DNA from 3 places in the Paenibacillus sp. FSL K6-0276 genome. Region 1 is predicted to be linked to each of the others. Evidence: a T-box and tRNA genes for the amino acid it is inferred to sense, from the RefSeq annotation. Region 1 holds a T-box; the other regions hold tRNA genes.
The links. A T-box is a leader RNA that pairs with one kind of tRNA and senses whether it is charged. The one in region 1 lies ahead of MHH52_RS23220 (valine--tRNA ligase), so its partner is inferred to be a tRNA-Val.

Region 1 (6,239 bases):
GCGGGTTCTGGTGTGGCTACATTAGGCTTGCCGGATAGTCCGGGCGTTCCCGAAGGCGTTGCAATGAATACAATTACAGTTCCATATAATGATTTGGAGTCCACTCAGGTTGCTTTTGAACGTTTTGGCAGTGAGATTGCCGCAGTGATCGTAGAGCCAATTGCCGGGAACATGGGTGTTGTACCGCCACTTCCAGGCTTCCTAGAAGGACTTCGCAAGTTAACTTCAGATCATGGATCATTGCTTATTTTTGATGAGGTAATGACAGGATTCCGTGTCAACCGTGGCTGTGCTCAAGGTTTGTTCAACATTACTCCGGATATCACTTGCTTCGGCAAAGTCATCGGTGGAGGACTTCCAGTAGGCGCTTATGGCGGCAAAAGAGAGATTATGGAGCAAATCGCTCCTACGGGACCGATCTATCAGGCTGGGACACTTAGTGGTAATCCATTAGCGATGGCAGCAGGATTCACTACGCTGAAGCTGTTGACACCGGAAGTATATGATCGTCTGGAGCAATTAGGTGCGCGTCTGGAAGCAGGGTTGAAAAAGAATTCAATCCAGACTGGTATTCCGCTGACGATTAACCGAGTAGGATCGATGGTCTGTCCATTTTTCACTGAAGGACCTGTAACTAATTTTGAGACGGCTAAGACTAGCGACACGGATCTATTCCGTCGTTACTTTGGTCATATGCTGAGCCAAGGTATTAGCGTGCCGCCTTCACAGTTTGAAGGTATGTTCGTATCTGCTGCGCATAGTGAGCAAGATATTGATGATACCATTGAGGGCCATTATAACGCCCTGAAGGCCCTTTGAGTACCGGAGCCGGAGAACGAACCGGTGGTGGAGCTTGGACTAGACGTGGAGAGTGGCTGGAAGTAACACCCGGCAAAATCATTACTGGAGCCGAGGATGCTGAGGCTGCGATTGACAAGTGGCTGCTGGAAACTGTAGGCATGCCTGAGAAGCTTCATCTGCGTCTGCGCCGCGAGGGGGGCATTCAGTGGAAGGGCGATAGGCTTCGACTGGCGCTATTCCCGGATCGTGAAGCCGGTATTGAACCGGTATGGGAAGAGCTTGAGGTGCTGTATGAGGATGATTTTTGCTTGGTTGCCCACAAACCGGCAGGCATGGCGGTTCATCCTGATGGCAGTGGCTTAGGTGTAACGCTGGATCACCTTGTAGCTGCGCATTATGTCGCTTCTGGAGAAGGTGTGGCTGTGCGCCATATTCACCGGCTGGACAAGGATACAACAGGCCCGGTGATGTATGCGAAGAATGAGTTCGCACAGCTTGTCCTAGACGAGAATATGCGTGAAAAAAGCATCTCGCGGCTATACGCCGCGATCGTAGAAGGTACAGTGCCGCCTACGCTTAAGGTGATCGACGCACCGATAGGGCGCGATCGTCATCATGCGGCGCGGAGACGGGTCTCGCCCGGCGGACAATCCGCCGTGACTCGAATCATCGAGTGCGAGCCCCTGCATGGCGGGAGCCTGGTGCATGTGCAGCTGGAGACCGGCCGGACGCATCAGATTCGCGTCCATCTCAGCCATATGGGTCATCCCTTGTATGGGGATGCGCTATATGGCGGCCCAGTCTGGGCCTCCAGCGCTGCTGGCCGCCATGCGCTTCACGGTAAGTCGTTGTCCTTCTGCCACCCTTGGAGCGGAGAACAGTTGGAAGTCAATGATCCGTGGCCAGAGGATATGCTACAGCTGCGGGAGCTGCTGTCTGAAGCGCCTTGACGGCTATGTCGTAACCCAAAGAACCGTATAATCAGCAAAAGCTGGTTCTACGGTTCTTTTTTACATCTAATTTTCGTAGAGTGAGTAAATTTCTATTTTTTTTCAAAATATAAGAAATTATAAGTTTCACATTATACATTATCCTTATATTTCTACGAGAAACGGTTGTCATCTTTGAAGGACGACAACGTCGTTTTTTCTTGGAAAGAAACATCTATCCATGTTCTAATAGCAAAAGCAGCATATAATACTTTGTTCATGCGGAGCAGGGTATATTTGCACAAGGAGAGTTCGATCATCCCTTTCAGTTCACATTTTTTGCATCCTGTCCGGTTAGTGCTACCAAAGTTGTCATGCCTTCCTGTTTGAAGCATATACATGTGGGGAGTAACATTTTGGGCTTATGCTCTGGGCCTGTCTCAGGGTTAGATTATGCCAAGAAGGAGGACATATCCCGTGTTTGATCAGTCCCACGGCTTGCGGTTTGATATTTATGAACGCATTCACCTATCGGAAGAGCTTCCGGGAATAGCTGAGCTGGAGGAGGTTGAACTACTTCCGGAAATCCAGGTGATTCAGCGGGAGGATCGTGCCGAGTTATATGGTCAGCTGTTGCTTACCGGACTCTACCGGAGTGAGGATGACCGAACCCAGCGTCTGGAGCACGCCATTCCCGTTGAAATCACTGTTCCGCTTACACGCGTCAGCTCGATTGAAGATATTGGGGTGGAGATCGAGAATTTTGATATTGATCTGCTCACGATGCGTACTGTGAATATAACTGGCGTACTATCGCTGCGGGGAATCGGTGGTGCGGAACCTCAACCACAACCGGCCTGGCAGCAGGAAGAGTATACAGTTGCCTATTCCCCTCTCGAAGATGACAGGGTGATAGAAGCATCTGCAGAGAACCAAGAACACGAAAGTGATGCGCTTTATGAAAATTCACAGTGGACCTTTGGTGAGGGTGCATCGGAGGTTGCCGTAGAAGAACATGAGCATGCCGAAGCGAATGCAGGAGCATCAGAGGCCCCACTGGTCTCGAGCGGAGCTGGTTATTCGTCCCCTATAGTTAATTTCTCATCCGCTCATGAGAAGGACAAGGGCGCGAAAGCTCGGACGCATAGTCTGGATTCGCAATCAGAGGATTCCAAAGCAGGAATAGCGGATTACTGGTTTAAAGCTGAGTCACAGAATGAGGAAGCTGAGGTATCTCAGCTGAATCAAGTTAGCCAGGCGAGCGAAGTGGATCAGGAACAAGAAGCTGAATATACTTTTGCCTCTAGAGAGCCCGTTGTTCCAGCAGCTATTGCTGATGCAGACCAAGATATCGCTGTATTCGCTTCAGAAAACGAGGCAAACAATAAGCTTCACGCACAAGAAGAGAATGCTCAGCCGATTAGTGAGAATGCGAACGAAGTCTTTGTTTCTCAGGAGACTGTGCCACAGCCAGAGGAGAAGCAAGATCTTAAGATTGCTCTAGGAAGCAAGAAAGAAGCAGAGGTTCCGGTAAAAGAACATCTCACCTTCTCTTCATTACTCAGCTCTAGTCGTTCCCGTAAAGAACAGGAAGCTCTCCAGTCTGAAGGAAATGCATCTGCTGCAGCGATTATTCCAGAGGCTGGAAATAATACGGAGTGGAAGAGCAGATTCATTACCGGAGCAGATGGCACTAACTTGTTCCGTAAGGTTCGCCTTTGCATCGTGCAGCGTGAAGAAACGCTGGATACGATCGCAGAGAAGTATCAGCTAAGTGCACGGGAACTGGGGATGTATAATCGTTTGTCTGGGCAGAGTGTAGAGGAAGGGCAAGTGTTGTACATTCCGTAATAGAAATGCAATGCTTAGACACATGAATAGGTGAATCCCGATCTGATAGAAGATCGGGATTTTTGTCATGTGACCGTAGAACATTAGAACACTGGGCCTCTACTACAAGCGGCGTGTTGAAATAAATGAAATTTCGGTATAAGTACGCCATAAGTCGAAGTTCAGCGTCAAAGTCCTGCTGTAAAGGCTTATCCAGGTTGACTAGGGATGACTCAAAATGTATTATGGAGTAAGCAATATCTAAGTAAAGACTGGGAACGGGAAGAGTAGGCGGTCAGCCCTTCAGAGAGCGGAATGCAAGTGCTGTGACATTCCGTAGGATACAGCCACCGAAGTCGCCCCGGAGTCGCCCTTCTGAGCTTGTCTTCATAGGTATGAAAGATAAGTTAGGATGTGGCCGGTAGCAGCCGTTATCTGTATGAGTGTCGCGCTAAGCTTCTGAACCGTAGGGTGAGAGAAGTGTAGGTTTATTTTTCATTGGCGCGAAACAAAGGTGGTACCGCGAAAGAATGGCCTTTCGTCCTTTGAGACGAGGGGTCTTTTTGTTTTCTCAAAATATAAGAATGTATAAGTTTCACTCCGTACATCGTTCTTATTTTTTACGAGAAACAGTTGTCATGGGTAAAGAACGAGACAACGTTGTTTCTTATTAAGAAACTACAAGTAACCAAGTGGAGGTATCAGAGAATGGCTGACCAAAACAATCTATCAGGGACAGAGTTGCCGAATCTGCAAGATACAGCGGCAGATGCTGCCGCTGCGAATGACTCTAAGAACGAAATGCCAACAACGTATGATCCGAAATCGGCAGAAACCAAGTGGTATTCCTACTGGACAGAAGGTGGGTATTTCCGTGCAGGCGGGCGTCCAGATGCGAAAGCATATAGCATTGTAATCCCACCACCAAATGTAACGGGAATGCTGCACATTGGGCATGCGCTCGATTTCACGCTTCAGGATATCCTGATTCGTACGAAACGGATGCAGGGCTTCGACACGCTTTGGCTACCGGGTACGGACCATGCCGGTATCGCAACACAGACGAAGGTAGAGCAAAAGCTGCGCGAGCAGGGAATTTCTAGACATGATCTCGGACGTGAGAAGTTTCTAGAGCAGGTGTGGGACTGGAAAGATAAATATGCCAACACCATTCATGAACAGTGGGCTAAAATGGGGCTTTCCCTTGACTATTCCCGCGAACGTTTTACCTTGGATGAAGGTTTGTCGAAAGCTGTACGCGAGGTATTCGTTAAGCTCTACAATAAAGGCTTGATCTACCGCGGCAAACGCATTATTAACTGGGACCCTGCTGCCCGCACGGCATTGTCGGATATCGAGGTTGAATATAAGGAAGTTAACGGACACTTGTATCACCTGCGTTACCCGCTCAAAGACGGTAGCGGATTTATTACAGTAGCGACTACACGTCCGGAGACGATGCTGGGCGATACGGCGGTTGCTGTTCATCCGGAAGACGATCGTTATAAAGATCTGATCGGCAAAACGTTGATCCTGCCGATTATCGGTCGTGAGATTCCAATTATCGCTGATGATTATGTAGACAAAGAGTTTGGTAGTGGTGCAGTTAAGATTACTCCGGCTCATGACCCGAATGACTTCGAGATGGGTCAACGTCACAACTTACCGCAGATCAACGTAATGGATGAGAGCGGTACGATGAATGAGGAAGCAGGACCTTACCAAGGTCAAGACCGGAGTGTATGCCGTAAGGCTATCACGGCTGACCTGAAGGAACAAGGTGTACTGATCTCTATTGAAGATCATGTGCATCAAGTGGGACACAGCGAACGCTCTGGAGCCGTTGTTGAGCCATACTTGTCCACACAATGGTTCGTGAAGATGCAGCCCCTCGCCGAAGCTGCGATCAATGCACAGAAGGATGGTAACGGGGTTAACTTTGTACCGGACCGTTTCGAGAGAACTTACCTGAATTGGATCGAGAACGTACGCGATTGGTGTATTTCCCGCCAGCTGTGGTGGGGACATCGTATTCCAGCTTGGTATTCCGAGTCTACTGGTGAAGTGGTTGTGGCGAATGACGAGGAAGAAGCGCGCCGGATCAGCGGCTTAACTGATTTGAAACAGGACGAGGATGTACTGGATACTTGGTTCAGCTCCAATCTGTGGCCGTTCGCCACTCTAGGGTGGCCGGATGAGAACAGTGCAGATTTCAAACGCTACTATCCGAACGATGTGCTCGTAACGGGCTACGATATTATTTATTTCTGGGTAGCGCGGATGATCTTCTCAGCCCTCGAATTTACCGGAGAGAAACCATTCTCCGATGTATTGATGCATGGATTAGTACGGGATTCCGAAGGCCAAAAAATGTCCAAGTCGCTCGGAAACGGCGTAGACCCGCTTGAAGTCATCGAGAAGTATGGCGCAGATGCAATGCGCTACATGATTTCTACCGGAAGCACAGCTGGACAGGATCTGCGTTTCCGCTGGGAAAAGGTTGAGCAGGCGCGTAATTTTGCCAATAAGATCTGGAATGCGTCACGCTTTGCCCTCATGAATTTGGAAGGTGTAAGCTTTGAGAATATTGACATTACTGGTGAGTTAAGTACTGCTGATCGCTGGATTCTGCACCGTCTGAACGAAACTTCTCGTGAAATTACGCGTCTAATTGACTCG
Region 2 (6,239 bases), 590 kb from region 1:
TGGAAACTGGGTGGCTTGAGTACAGAAGAGGAAAGTGGAATTCCACGTGTAGCGGTGAAATGCGTAGATATGTGGAGGAACACCAGTGGCGAAGGCGACTTTCTGGGCTGTAACTGACGCTGAGGCGCGAAAGCGTGGGGAGCAAACAGGATTAGATACCCTGGTAGTCCACGCCGTAAACGATGAGTGCTAGGTGTTAGGGGTTTCGATACCCTTGGTGCCGAAGTTAACACAGTAAGCACTCCGCCTGGGGAGTACGGTCGCAAGACTGAAACTCAAAGGAATTGACGGGGACCCGCACAAGCAGTGGAGTATGTGGTTTAATTCGAAGCAACGCGAAGAACCTTACCAGGTCTTGACATCCCTCTGAATCCACTAGAGATAGTGGCGGCCTTCGGGACAGAGGAGACAGGTGGTGCATGGTTGTCGTCAGCTCGTGTCGTGAGATGTTGGGTTAAGTCCCGCAACGAGCGCAACCCTTAACTTTAGTTGCCAGCAAGTAATGTTGGGCACTCTAGAGTGACTGCCGGTGACAAACCGGAGGAAGGTGGGGATGACGTCAAATCATCATGCCCCTTATGACCTGGGCTACACACGTACTACAATGGCCGGTACAACGGGAAGCGAAACCGCGAGGTGAAGCCAATCCCATCAAAGCCGGTCTCAGTTCGGATTGCAGGCTGCAACTCGCCTGCATGAAGTCGGAATTGCTAGTAATCGCGGATCAGCATGCCGCGGTGAATACGTTCCCGGGTCTTGTACACACCGCCCGTCACACCACGAGAGTTTACAACACCCGAAGTCGGTGGGGTAACCCGCAAGGGAGCCAGCCGCCGAAGGTGGGGTAGATGATTGGGGTGAAGTCGTAACAAGGTAGCCGTATCGGAAGGTGCGGCTGGATCACCTCCTTTCTATGGAGAATCGTCTTCTGCAATGAAGACATTCAAATTGGAAGTTTAACTTCCACAATAGAACCCTCGGGTTCGAACACTCACTCGTGTTCAGTTTTGAAAGAGCAAGTCTCTTTCATATGCGTTTGGTGGCGATAGCGGAGGGGTTCCACACGTACCCATCCCGAACACGACCGTTAAGCCCTCCAGCGCCGATGGTACTTGGACCGAAGGGTCCTGGGAGAGTAGGACGCCGCCAAGCGAACAATCAATTATTTGGTTGATTCACAATGTTATATGGGCTTTTAGCTCAGTTGGTTAGAGCGCACCTCTGATAAGGGTGAGGTCGGTGGTTCGAGTCCACCAAGGCCCACCATATAACTTTATAAAGTATGAGGCCTCCGAAAAGTAATCGGAATTAGCTTCGAAGCTACACTTCACTTTTTGGAGTGAATTTTATGGGGCCATAGCTCAGCTGGGAGAGCGCCTGCCTTGCAAGCAGGAGGTCAGCGGTTCGATCCCGCTTGGCTCCACCATAATTTTTAAAATTCAATATCTTCTTTAACATTGATCCTTGAAAACTGGATACCGAAACGAATTTGCGTTTTAGAACATCTTTTAGCAACTTGTGCAAACAAGTTAAAGTTATTAGTGAGATGATTCCAAAAGAAATGTCATTGTATGATATTTTCCTGCGGAAAAATCAAGGTTAAGCTAATAAGAGCACACGGAGGATGCCTAGGCGCCAGGAGCCGACGAAGGACGTGGCGAACAACGAAACTGCCTCGGGGAGCTGTAAGCAAGCTTTGATCCGGGGGTGTCCGAATGGGGAAACCCAGCTGTGGTAATTCGCAGTTACTCATCTCTGAACACATAGGAGATGTAGAGGCAGACCAGGGGAACTGAAACATCTAAGTACCCTGAGGAAGAGAAAACAATAGTGATTCCGTCAGTAGCGGCGAGCGAACGCGGAACAGCCTAAACCTAAGAGCTTGCTCTTAGGGGTTGTGGGACGTCTCACATGGAGTTACAAAGGAATATGGTAGGCGAAGAGGTCTGGAAAGGCCCGCGATAGAGGTAAAAGCCCTGTAACCTAAACTGTGTTCTCTCCGAGACGGATCCCGAGTAGTGCGGGGCACGTGAAACCCCGTATGAATCCAGCAGGACCATCTGCTAAGGCTAAATACTACCTGGCGACCGATAGTGAAACAGTACCGTGAGGGAAAGGTGAAAAGCACCCCGGAAGGGGAGTGAAATAGAACCTGAAACCGTGTGCTTACAAAAAGTCAGAGCCCTATCTATGGGTGATGGCGTGCCTTTTGTAGAATGAACCGGCGAGTTACGTTTAACATGCAAGGTTAAGTCGAGAAGACGGAGCCGCAGCGAAAGCGAGTCTGAATAGGGCGATTTAGTATGTGGACGTAGACCCGAAACCGTGTGATCTACCCCTGTCCAGGGTGAAGGTGCGGTAACACGCACTGGAGGCCCGAACCCACGCATGTTGAAAAATGCGGGGATGAGGTGGGGGTAGCGGAGAAATTCCAATCGAACTCGGAGATAGCTGGTTCTCCCCGAAATAGCTTTAGGGCTAGCCTCGGTATAAGAGTAGTGGAGGTAGAGCACTGATTGGTTGCGGGGCCCGCAAGGGTTACCAAGATCAGTCAAACTCCGAATGCCATATACTTATTGCCGGGAGTCAGACAGTGAGTGCTAAGATCCATTGTCAAAAGGGAAACAGCCCAGACCATCAGCTAAGGTCCCCAAGTGTGTGTTAAGTGGGAAAGGATGTGGAGTTGCACAGACAACCAGGATGTTGGCTTAGAAGCAGCCACCATTGAAAGAGTGCGTAATAGCTCACTGGTCGAGTGACTCTGCGCCGAAAATGTAACGGGGCTAAACACACCACCGAAGCTATGGCTAGATACGTATGTATCTGGGGTAGGGGAGCGTTGTATGTGGGTTGAAGGTGTACCGTAAGGAGCGCTGGACAGCATACAAGTGAGAATGCCGGTATGAGTAACGAAAAGATCAGTGAGAATCTGATCCGCCGAAAGCCCAAGGTTTCCTGAGGAAGGCTCGTCCGCTCAGGGTAAGTCGGGACCTAAGGCGAGGCCGAAAGGCGTAGTCGAAGGACAACAGTTTGAAATTACTGTACCACCGTAATCCGCTATGAGCGATGGGGTGACGCAGGAGGGTAGTGACGCGGACTGATGGATATGTCCGTCTAAGCAGTGAGGCTGATGTGTAGGCAAATCCGCACATCATTAAGGCTGGGCTGTGATGGGGAGCGAAAATTACAGTAGCGAAGGTCATGATCTCACACTGCCAAGAAAAGCCTCTAGCCAGGAGAAGGTGCCCGTACCGCAAACCGACACAGGTAGGCGAGAAGAGAATTCTAAGGCGCGCGGAAGAACTCTCGTTAAGGAACTCGGCAAAATGACCCCGTAACTTCGGGAGAAGGGGTGCCCCGGTAGTGTGAATAGCACGAGGGGGCCGCAGTGAAAAGGCCCAAGCGACTGTTTAGCAAAAACACAGGTCTGTGCGAAGCCGCAAGGCGAAGTATACGGGCTGACGCCTGCCCGGTGCTGGAAGGTTAAGGGGAGTGGTTAGGGGTAACCCGAAGCTATGAACCGAAGCCCCAGTAAACGGCGGCCGTAACTATAACGGTCCTAAGGTAGCGAAATTCCTTGTCAGGTAAATTCTGACCCGCACGAATGGCGTAACGACTTGGGCGCTGTCTCAACGAGAGATCCGGTGAAATTTTAATACCTGTGAAGATGCAGGTTACCCGCGACAAGACGGAAAGACCCCATGGAGCTTTACTGCAGCTTGATATTGAATTTGGGTACGATCTGTACAGGATAGGTGGGAGCCGTAGAAATCGGAGCGCAAGCTTCGGTGGAGGCGCCGTTGGGATACCACCCTGATCGTATCTAGGTTCTAACCTAGTACCCTTACCGGGTACGGGGACCGTGTCAGGCGGGCAGTTTGACTGGGGCGGTCGCCTCCTAAAGAGTAACGGAGGCGTTCCAAGGTTCCCTCAGAATGGTTGGAAATCATTCGAAGAGTGCAAAGGCATAAGGGAGCTTGACTGCGAGACCTACAAGTCGAGCAGGGACGAAAGTCGGACTTAGTGATCCGGTGGTACCGCATGGAAGGGCCATCGCTCAACGGATAAAAGCTACCCTGGGGATAACAGGCTTATCTCCCCCAAGAGTCCACATCGACGGGGAGGTTTGGCACCTCGATGTCGGCTCATCGCATCCTGGGGCTGAAGTAGGTCCCAAGGGTTGGGCTGTTCGCCCATTAAAGCGGTACGCGAGCTGGGTTCAGAACGTCGTGAGACAGTTCGGTCCCTATCTGTCGTGGGCGCAGGAAATTTGAGAGGAGCTGTCCTTAGTACGAGAGGACCGGGATGGACGTACCGCTGGTGCACCAGTTGTTTCGCCAGAAGCATGGCTGGGTAGCTACGTACGGACGGGATAAGCGCTGAAAGCATCTAAGCGTGAAGCCCCCCTCAAGATGAGATTTCCCAATTAGTAAGACCCCTTGAAGACGACGAGGTAGATAGGTTGGAGGTGGAAGTGCAGTAATGCATGGAGCTGACCAATACTAATCGGTCGAGGGCTTATCCTATACTTAAAATGCAAATTCGATTCGGATTCAGTTTTCAGGCGATCAAGCCTGAGCATTTACGCTGTAAATGCCCGTTTGGTGGCGATAGCGGAGGGGTTCCACGCGTACCCATTCCGAACACGACCGTTAAGCCCTCCAGCGCCGATGGTACTTGGACCGAAGGGTCCTGGGAGAGTAGGACGTTGCCAAGCGGATATTCCCTGATAGCTCAGTTGGTAGAGCACTCGACTGTTAATCGAGTTGTCACAGGTTCGAGTCCTGTTCGGGGAGCCATGCTCTCATAGCTCAGCAGGTAGAGTGCTTCCATGGTAAGGAAGAGGTCACCGGTTCGAATCCGGTTGAGAGCTCCACAGATTTGCAAGGCCCGTTGGTCAAGGGGTTAAGACACCTCCCTTTCACGGAGGTAACATGGGTTCGAATCCCATACGGGTCACCAACTTTTACTTATCCTTACCCCTTGAGGGTCCCATAGATATGGAGGCTTAGCTCAGCTGGGAGAGCATCTGCCTTACAAGCAGAGGGTCGGGGGTTCGATCCCCTCAGCCTCCACCATAATCTTCTTGATATTCGAAGAGATTATGGGCAACATAGAGGAATCCATCAATGGGGATTAGCCAAGCGGTAAGGCAACGGACTTTGACTCCGTCACTCATAGGTTCGAATCCTATATCCCCAGCCAAGTGCGAGCCATTAGCTCAGTTGGTAGAGCACCTGACTTTTAATCAGGGTGTCGAAGGTTCGAGTCCTTCATGGCTCACTTTTATTATTACATGCGCGTGTGGCGGAATGGCAGACGCACCAGACTTAGGATCTGGCGTTTCACGACGTGGGGGTTCAAGTCCCTTCACGCGCACCACTTATTGCGGACGTGGCTCAGCGGTAGAGCATCGCCTTGCCAAGGCGAGGGTCGCGGGTTCGATTCCCGTCGTCCGCTCCATAATTTTTGCGCCCTTAGCTCAGCTGGATAGAGCGTTTGACTACGAATCAAAAGGCCGGGAGTTCGAATCTCTCAGGGCGCGCCATTTTTTTTATTAAGCAATTATAGTATTTTAACGGGATGTAGCTCAGCTTGGTAGAGCACCTGGTTTGGGACCAGGGGGTCGCATGTTCAAATCGTGTCATCCCGATTTTCACCTTTGCGGGTGTAGTTCAATGGTAGAACTTCAGCCTTCCAAGCTGATAGCGTGGGTTCGATTCCCATCACCCGCTCCATAATTTTATAGTAACGGGATGTAGCTCAGCTTGGTAGAGCACCTGGTTTGGGACCAGGGGGTCGCATGTTCAAATCGTGTCATCCCGATACTTAGCTTAATCGCTCTTAGAAAGCTCTTACTTCGGTAAGAGCTTTTTTTGTTATGTATTAATTAAAAACACGCATATATTCATGAAAGGTATGTTCTATCATTCTTCCAAAAGAAATCGGACTTCCGGTGGAATGCCAATCCGTAGATAATAACTTTTCCATGATTCTTCTTGCTCAGGATTGCTGCCTGTTGACAGTAGCTTTACGGCAAAGAGATTAGCTTGACGTTCAAGCTTCCCAGGAGAGAAGTAGGAGCTTTCCTCCAGGAAAAAACGGTTAATCCCCTTATGAAGGCGATCATGTCCTAATTCATGCGCACAAACGAAGCGCTGCCACTCAACTGGCAACTCATTATGAATGACGATAAATCTTCTTCTTAGTTTTCGGTAATATAATCCCTTTGTGCCTGT
Region 3 (6,239 bases), 2.2 Mb from region 1:
TGAATAGGGCGATTTAGTATGTGGACGTAGACCCGAAACCGTGTGATCTACCCCTGTCCAGGGTGAAGGTGCGGTAACACGCACTGGAGGCCCGAACCCACGCATGTTGAAAAATGCGGGGATGAGGTGGGGGTAGCGGAGAAATTCCAATCGAACTCGGAGATAGCTGGTTCTCCCCGAAATAGCTTTAGGGCTAGCCTCGGTATAAGAGTAGTGGAGGTAGAGCACTGATTGGTTGCGGGGCCCGCAAGGGTTACCAAGATCAGTCAAACTCCGAATGCCATATACTTATTGCCGGGAGTCAGACAGTGAGTGCTAAGATCCATTGTCAAAAGGGAAACAGCCCAGACCATCAGCTAAGGTCCCCAAGTGTGTGTTAAGTGGGAAAGGATGTGGAGTTGCACAGACAACCAGGATGTTGGCTTAGAAGCAGCCACCATTGAAAGAGTGCGTAATAGCTCACTGGTCGAGTGACTCTGCGCCGAAAATGTAACGGGGCTAAACACACCACCGAAGCTATGGCTAGATACGTATGTATCTGGGGTAGGGGAGCGTTGTATGTGGGTTGAAGGTGTACCGTAAGGAGCGCTGGACAGCATACAAGTGAGAATGCCGGTATGAGTAACGAAAAGATCAGTGAGAATCTGATCCGCCGAAAGCCCAAGGTTTCCTGAGGAAGGCTCGTCCGCTCAGGGTAAGTCGGGACCTAAGGCGAGGCCGAAAGGCGTAGTCGAAGGACAACAGTTTGAAATTACTGTACCACCGTAATCCGCTATGAGCGATGGGGTGACGCAGGAGGGTAGTGACGCGGACTGATGGATATGTCCGTCTAAGCAGTGAGGCTGATGTGTAGGCAAATCCGCACATCATTAAGGCTGGGCTGTGATGGGGAGCGAAAATTACAGTAGCGAAGGTCATGATCTCACACTGCCAAGAAAAGCCTCTAGCCAGGAGAAGGTGCCCGTACCGCAAACCGACACAGGTAGGCGAGAAGAGAATTCTAAGGCGCGCGGAAGAACTCTCGTTAAGGAACTCGGCAAAATGACCCCGTAACTTCGGGAGAAGGGGTGCCCCGGTAGTGTGAATAGCACGAGGGGGCCGCAGTGAAAAGGCCCAAGCGACTGTTTAGCAAAAACACAGGTCTGTGCGAAGCCGCAAGGCGAAGTATACGGGCTGACGCCTGCCCGGTGCTGGAAGGTTAAGGGGAGTGGTTAGGGGTAACCCGAAGCTATGAACCGAAGCCCCAGTAAACGGCGGCCGTAACTATAACGGTCCTAAGGTAGCGAAATTCCTTGTCAGGTAAATTCTGACCCGCACGAATGGCGTAACGACTTGGGCGCTGTCTCAACGAGAGATCCGGTGAAATTTTAATACCTGTGAAGATGCAGGTTACCCGCGACAAGACGGAAAGACCCCATGGAGCTTTACTGCAGCTTGATATTGAATTTGGGTACGATCTGTACAGGATAGGTGGGAGCCGTAGAAATCGGAGCGCAAGCTTCGGTGGAGGCGCCGTTGGGATACCACCCTGATCGTATCTAGGTTCTAACCTAGTACCCTAACCGGGTACGGGGACCGTGTCAGGCGGGCAGTTTGACTGGGGCGGTCGCCTCCTAAAGAGTAACGGAGGCGTTCCAAGGTTCCCTCAGAATGGTTGGAAATCATTCGAAGAGTGCAAAGGCATAAGGGAGCTTGACTGCGAGACCTACAAGTCGAGCAGGGACGAAAGTCGGACTTAGTGATCCGGTGGTACCGCATGGAAGGGCCATCGCTCAACGGATAAAAGCTACCCTGGGGATAACAGGCTTATCTCCCCCAAGAGTCCACATCGACGGGGAGGTTTGGCACCTCGATGTCGGCTCATCGCATCCTGGGGCTGAAGTAGGTCCCAAGGGTTGGGCTGTTCGCCCATTAAAGCGGTACGCGAGCTGGGTTCAGAACGTCGTGAGACAGTTCGGTCCCTATCTGTCGTGGGCGCAGGAAATTTGAGAGGAGCTGTCCTTAGTACGAGAGGACCGGGATGGACGTACCGCTGGTGCACCAGTTGTTTCGCCAGAAGCATGGCTGGGTAGCTACGTACGGACGGGATAAGCGCTGAAAGCATCTAAGCGTGAAGCCCCCCTCAAGATGAGATTTCCCAATTAGTAAGACCCCTTGAAGACGACGAGGTAGATAGGTTGGAGGTGGAAGTGCAGTAATGCATGGAGCTAACCAATACTAATCGGTCGAGGGCTTATCCTATACTTAAAACGCAAATTCGATTCGGATTCAGTTTTCAGGCGACTCAAGCCTGAGCATTTACGCTGTAAATGCCCGTTTGGTGGCGATAGCGGAGGGGTTCCACACGTACCCATCCCGAACACGACCGTTAAGCCCTCCAGCGCCGATGGTACTTGGACCGAAGGGTCCTGGGAGAGTAGGACGTCGCCAAGCGGACAACCACATTACCCGTGGTATTTTTTTTGCCCTTAATATTCATATGTCAGAAAAGGGCCTTTAGCTCAGCTGGTTAGAGCGCACCCCTGATAAGGGTGAGGTCGGTGGTTCGAGTCCACTAAGGCCCACCATATTCCCTGATAGCTCAGTTGGTAGAGCACTCGACTGTTAATCGAGTTGTCACAGGTTCGAGTCCTGTTCGGGGAGCCATTTATGGAGAGGTGTCCGAGTTTGGCCGAAGGAGCACGATTGGAAATCGTGTAGGCGCCACAAGCGTCTCGAGGGTTCGAATCCCTCTCTCCGCCATAAAGTTTATTAGCATGGCCCGTTGGTCAAGGGGTTAAGACACCTCCCTTTCACGGAGGTAACATGGGTTCGAATCCCATACGGGTCATAACATGGAGGCTTAGCTCAGCTGGGAGAGCATCTGCCTTACAAGCAGAGGGTCGGGGGTTCGATCCCCTCAGCCTCCACCATATTCATTTAAACGACGCGGGGTGGAGCAGCCCGGTAGCTCGTCGGGCTCATAACCCGAAGGCCGCAGGTTCAAATCCTGCCCCCGCAACCAAATTTTCCTTAAGCATTATGTTTTGGGACTAGCTGGTTTAGTGTAAATGAATAGTATATAATTATTAAATGACGCGGGGTGGAGCAGCCCGGTAGCTCGTCGGGCTCATAACCCGAAGGCCGCAGGTTCAAATCCTGCCCCCGCAACCAATTTACACTTATGCATTATGTCTATGGAACCGTGGTGTAGTTGGCCTAACATGCCTGCCTGTCACGCAGGAGATCGCGGGTTCGAATCCCGTCGGTTCCGCCATTTAGTTAATTATTGTTGGGGATTAGCCAAGCGGTAAGGCAACGGACTTTGACTCCGTCATGCATAGGTTCAAATCCTATATCCCCAGCCATTTATGAGAGCCATTAGCTCAGTTGGTAGAGCACCTGACTTTTAATCAGGGTGTCGAAGGTTCGAGTCCTTCATGGCTCACCATTATTTTAAAGTGTGCGCGTGTGGCGGAATTGGCAGACGCACCAGACTTAGGATCTGGCGTTTCACGACGTGGGGGTTCGAGTCCCTTCACGCGCACCATGTTTTTGCGGACGTGGCTCAGCGGTAGAGCATCGCCTTGCCAAGGCGAGGGTCGCGGGTTCGATTCCCGTCGTCCGCTCCATATAAATTTTGCGCCCTTAGCTCAGCTGGATAGAGCGTTTGACTACGAATCAAAAGGCCGGGAGTTCGAATCTCTCAGGGCGCACCATTTTTATTACTAAGCAATTATATGTTTTGACGGGATGTAGCTCAGCTTGGTAGAGCACCTGGTTTGGGACCAGGGGGTCGCATGTTCAAATCGTGTCATCCCGATTTTATACCTTTGCGGGTGTAGTTCAATGGTAGAACTTCAGCCTTCCAAGCTGATAGCGTGGGTTCGATTCCCATCACCCGCTTATAATTAAGAAACACCTGCCTATTATAGGTAGGTGTTTTTTTGTATAGCTACGCTCGTATGGATACAATAGAACCTAGGGATTTTATTAGAGGAATTTGAGGAGGTAGCTATGTTCGAATTTGAAGCTAAATTAGTGAGACCTGATGCGAATGGAAGCTGGACTTATCTTAACGTCCCTTTTGATACAGAGGAAGTATTTGAAACCAAATCCAGGGTACAGGTAAAAGGAAGTGTAAATGGTATCCTCTATAGAGGAACGCTTATGCCCCATGGAAACGGGAAGCATTTTATGGTGGTAAAGAAAGAACTACGGGACCTAGCCGAGGCCCAGTCTGGAGACACCGTGCGTGTGACGATGGAGCAAGATCATCAATTACGGGAGGTAGAAGCGCCAGAAGATTTTCTCGACGTACTGAGTGCCCATGAGCAGGCAGAAACTTATTTTAACAGTCTGGCTTATTCTTATCAGAAAGAATATGTGGTCTGGATTGAAGGGGCGAAAAGACCTGAAACCAGAGCATCACGGATCGAAAAGTCAGTTAATAAGCTGGCAGAAGGATTGAAGCTTAAATGAGTATGAAGAGCTGAGCAGGCTGAATAGATGAACAGCGTCCTCTTCCATATGATTGGAAAGGGACGCTGTTTATGTTGGTTATATGTGCGAGTTGGCTTAAATAAGAACGGCTACCTCACCACAATTCACAAACTTAATACTTTCGATCTTTACCGATAACTCACCTGAAGGTATAGCTAGCTGACATGTACTGCCGAGCTGAGCCAACAGCAACTGCATGCCTATAGGCGAGAACATTGAAATCCTGTTATCATTGGGTTCAGCCTGGTTTGGAAATACGATGGTGTAGGTATCTGTAGTATTGTCGTCTAAGTATCGAAGCTGAAGCTGACTTCCAATCAATACGAGCGAGTTCAATTCTTCACCATTAAAACGGGATAGTAATTGTTCCAGCTCGGAGCAATAACGGGACAACAGCGTTTCAGCGTTGCTTCTTTGTTTGCTTCGTTCTGGGAAATACTGATTTAGAAATGCGATTTTTTCCTCATCAAAATAGATAAGCTGCTGGACCAATTGTGTCCTTGAGCCTTCATAGATTAGACTATGGTTCATAGTAGATTTCACCCCCTCTAATTAGCACATTCTTTGTGAATTTGTTATGACGAGTTGCCATATTAAAATCCCTCCTATACAAATAGAGGTCCCCCAGTGGAGACCTTCTGATCAGTATAACAGCTTCTATATGTAAATCCAATCCATTTTGTAAAGGCAATTAATTCTTACTAAATATTGTATTTAAAACGTTTGACTATTGTATAGTTGGGTGCTATGATAGGCTGATGTTATAGGCATTTCGTAGAAAACTGCGGAATGCCTATACTATATTTTGAAGATATTTTTACATTAAATGTTACCAGGGGAGTGATACGCCATGTACATTTCGTTGAGTTTACCTATAGAATCTAGACATAAAAAGTAACTAATAAATTTATCAAAGGAGAGATCAGGATGATTCAAGTAAAAGAGTTTGTAGATGCTGATAATTCGTATGCTGAGAATAAGGCTAATGAGTTCTTGGCTGGGCTGCGTGAGGAACAGATTGTGAATATCTGTTACGGTTCGGTAGTTAAATCTTCACGTGATGGGGCAGAGCATCAAAGAAGCAGTATACTGGTCGTGTATAAGACAAATGAAGGGCAATAACTGGAATACGTTTTTTTCGTGCTTATCTATTGTCTCATCACTGTGCATTGTGATCGTCCTTATTTATTATGTGTTCAGCTAATTAGCCCCTAATGGAATACTTAATCGACAACTTTTATTATGAAAAAAGAGGACCTTTCCCATTTACGGGTAAAGGTCCTCTTTGATTGTATAAGTGCATTTACAGTCTTATACTCCGTCTGGGACGGATAATCCTAAGCCGGATGCAACACGCTGTCCCAATTCTGGATCAGCTTTATAGAAATGAACAATTTGACGAAGTTTAATATCGTTACTTTCAACTGGTGTCATAGCACCTACGATATTTTGAATAAGACGGGAACGTTCTTCTTCACTCATCAGACGATACAAGTCACCAGGTTGTGTATAATGGTCGTCACTATTATAGGAGACACTCTCCGCATTTCCGGATACTTCGAACGGTGATGTTTTGTGCTGCGATGCTTCTTTTGGTCCACCTAAGCTGTTAGGCTCGTAATAGGCACCAGATCCGCCATTGTTGCCGAGTGCCATACCGCCGTCACGTTGATAGTTCTTCACTTCTACTTTTGGACGGTTGATAGGTAGGCTGTTATGGTTAGGGCCTACACGGTGACGGTGGGCATCGCCATAAG

Region 2: it encodes a tRNA-Val, which carries the amino acid that the T-box ahead of MHH52_RS23220 (valine--tRNA ligase) is inferred to sense. The anticodon was not compared.
Region 3: it encodes a tRNA-Val, which carries the amino acid that the T-box ahead of MHH52_RS23220 (valine--tRNA ligase) is inferred to sense. The anticodon was not compared.

What each region holds. Positions count from the first base shown of each region.
Region 1 covers NZ_CP150276.1:4,895,550-4,901,788, reverse strand. The annotation lists gene hemL (glutamate-1-semialdehyde 2,1-aminomutase) at 1-819, shown strand, start outside; gene MHH52_RS23235 (RluA family pseudouridine synthase) at 816-1,751, shown strand; gene MHH52_RS23230 (hypothetical protein) at 1,904-2,131, opposite strand; gene MHH52_RS23225 (LysM peptidoglycan-binding domain-containing protein) at 2,208-3,581, shown strand; T-box leader at 3,826-4,109, shown strand; gene MHH52_RS23220 (valine--tRNA ligase) at 4,362-6,239, shown strand, end outside.
Region 2 covers NZ_CP150276.1:5,485,843-5,492,081, reverse strand. The annotation lists rRNA gene MHH52_RS25940 (16S ribosomal RNA) at 1-911, shown strand, start outside; rRNA gene rrf (5S ribosomal RNA) at 1,036-1,152, shown strand; tRNA gene MHH52_RS25930 (tRNA-Ile) at 1,190-1,266, shown strand; tRNA gene MHH52_RS25925 (tRNA-Ala) at 1,351-1,426, shown strand; rRNA gene MHH52_RS25920 (23S ribosomal RNA) at 1,598-4,526, shown strand; rRNA gene rrf (5S ribosomal RNA) at 4,601-4,717, shown strand; tRNA gene MHH52_RS25910 (tRNA-Asn) at 4,724-4,799, shown strand; tRNA gene MHH52_RS25905 (tRNA-Thr) at 4,801-4,876, shown strand; tRNA gene MHH52_RS25900 (tRNA-Glu) at 4,888-4,962, shown strand; tRNA gene MHH52_RS25895 (tRNA-Val) at 5,003-5,078, shown strand; tRNA gene MHH52_RS25890 (tRNA-Gln) at 5,131-5,205, shown strand; tRNA gene MHH52_RS25885 (tRNA-Lys) at 5,211-5,283, shown strand; tRNA gene MHH52_RS25880 (tRNA-Leu) at 5,299-5,382, shown strand; tRNA gene MHH52_RS25875 (tRNA-Gly) at 5,389-5,463, shown strand; tRNA gene MHH52_RS25870 (tRNA-Arg) at 5,472-5,548, shown strand; tRNA gene MHH52_RS25865 (tRNA-Pro) at 5,580-5,653, shown strand; tRNA gene MHH52_RS25860 (tRNA-Gly) at 5,665-5,738, shown strand; tRNA gene MHH52_RS25855 (tRNA-Pro) at 5,753-5,826, shown strand; gene MHH52_RS25850 (ImmA/IrrE family metallo-endopeptidase) at 5,928-6,239, opposite strand, start outside.
Region 3 covers NZ_CP150276.1:934,678-940,916, forward strand. The annotation lists rRNA gene MHH52_RS04065 (23S ribosomal RNA) at 1-2,241, shown strand, start outside; rRNA gene rrf (5S ribosomal RNA) at 2,317-2,433, shown strand; tRNA gene MHH52_RS04075 (tRNA-Ile) at 2,491-2,567, shown strand; tRNA gene MHH52_RS04080 (tRNA-Asn) at 2,571-2,646, shown strand; tRNA gene MHH52_RS04085 (tRNA-Ser) at 2,652-2,742, shown strand; tRNA gene MHH52_RS04090 (tRNA-Glu) at 2,759-2,830, shown strand; tRNA gene MHH52_RS04095 (tRNA-Val) at 2,837-2,912, shown strand; tRNA gene MHH52_RS04100 (tRNA-Met) at 2,928-3,004, shown strand; tRNA gene MHH52_RS04105 (tRNA-Met) at 3,077-3,153, shown strand; tRNA gene MHH52_RS04110 (tRNA-Asp) at 3,179-3,256, shown strand; tRNA gene MHH52_RS04115 (tRNA-Gln) at 3,273-3,347, shown strand; tRNA gene MHH52_RS04120 (tRNA-Lys) at 3,355-3,430, shown strand; tRNA gene MHH52_RS04125 (tRNA-Leu) at 3,445-3,529, shown strand; tRNA gene MHH52_RS04130 (tRNA-Gly) at 3,537-3,611, shown strand; tRNA gene MHH52_RS04135 (tRNA-Arg) at 3,622-3,698, shown strand; tRNA gene MHH52_RS04140 (tRNA-Pro) at 3,729-3,802, shown strand; tRNA gene MHH52_RS04145 (tRNA-Gly) at 3,815-3,885, shown strand; gene MHH52_RS04150 (YdeI/OmpD-associated family protein) at 3,997-4,461, shown strand; gene MHH52_RS04155 (GreA/GreB family elongation factor) at 4,558-5,013, opposite strand; gene MHH52_RS04160 (sporulation protein Cse60) at 5,410-5,604, shown strand; gene katA (catalase KatA) at 5,794-6,239, opposite strand, start outside.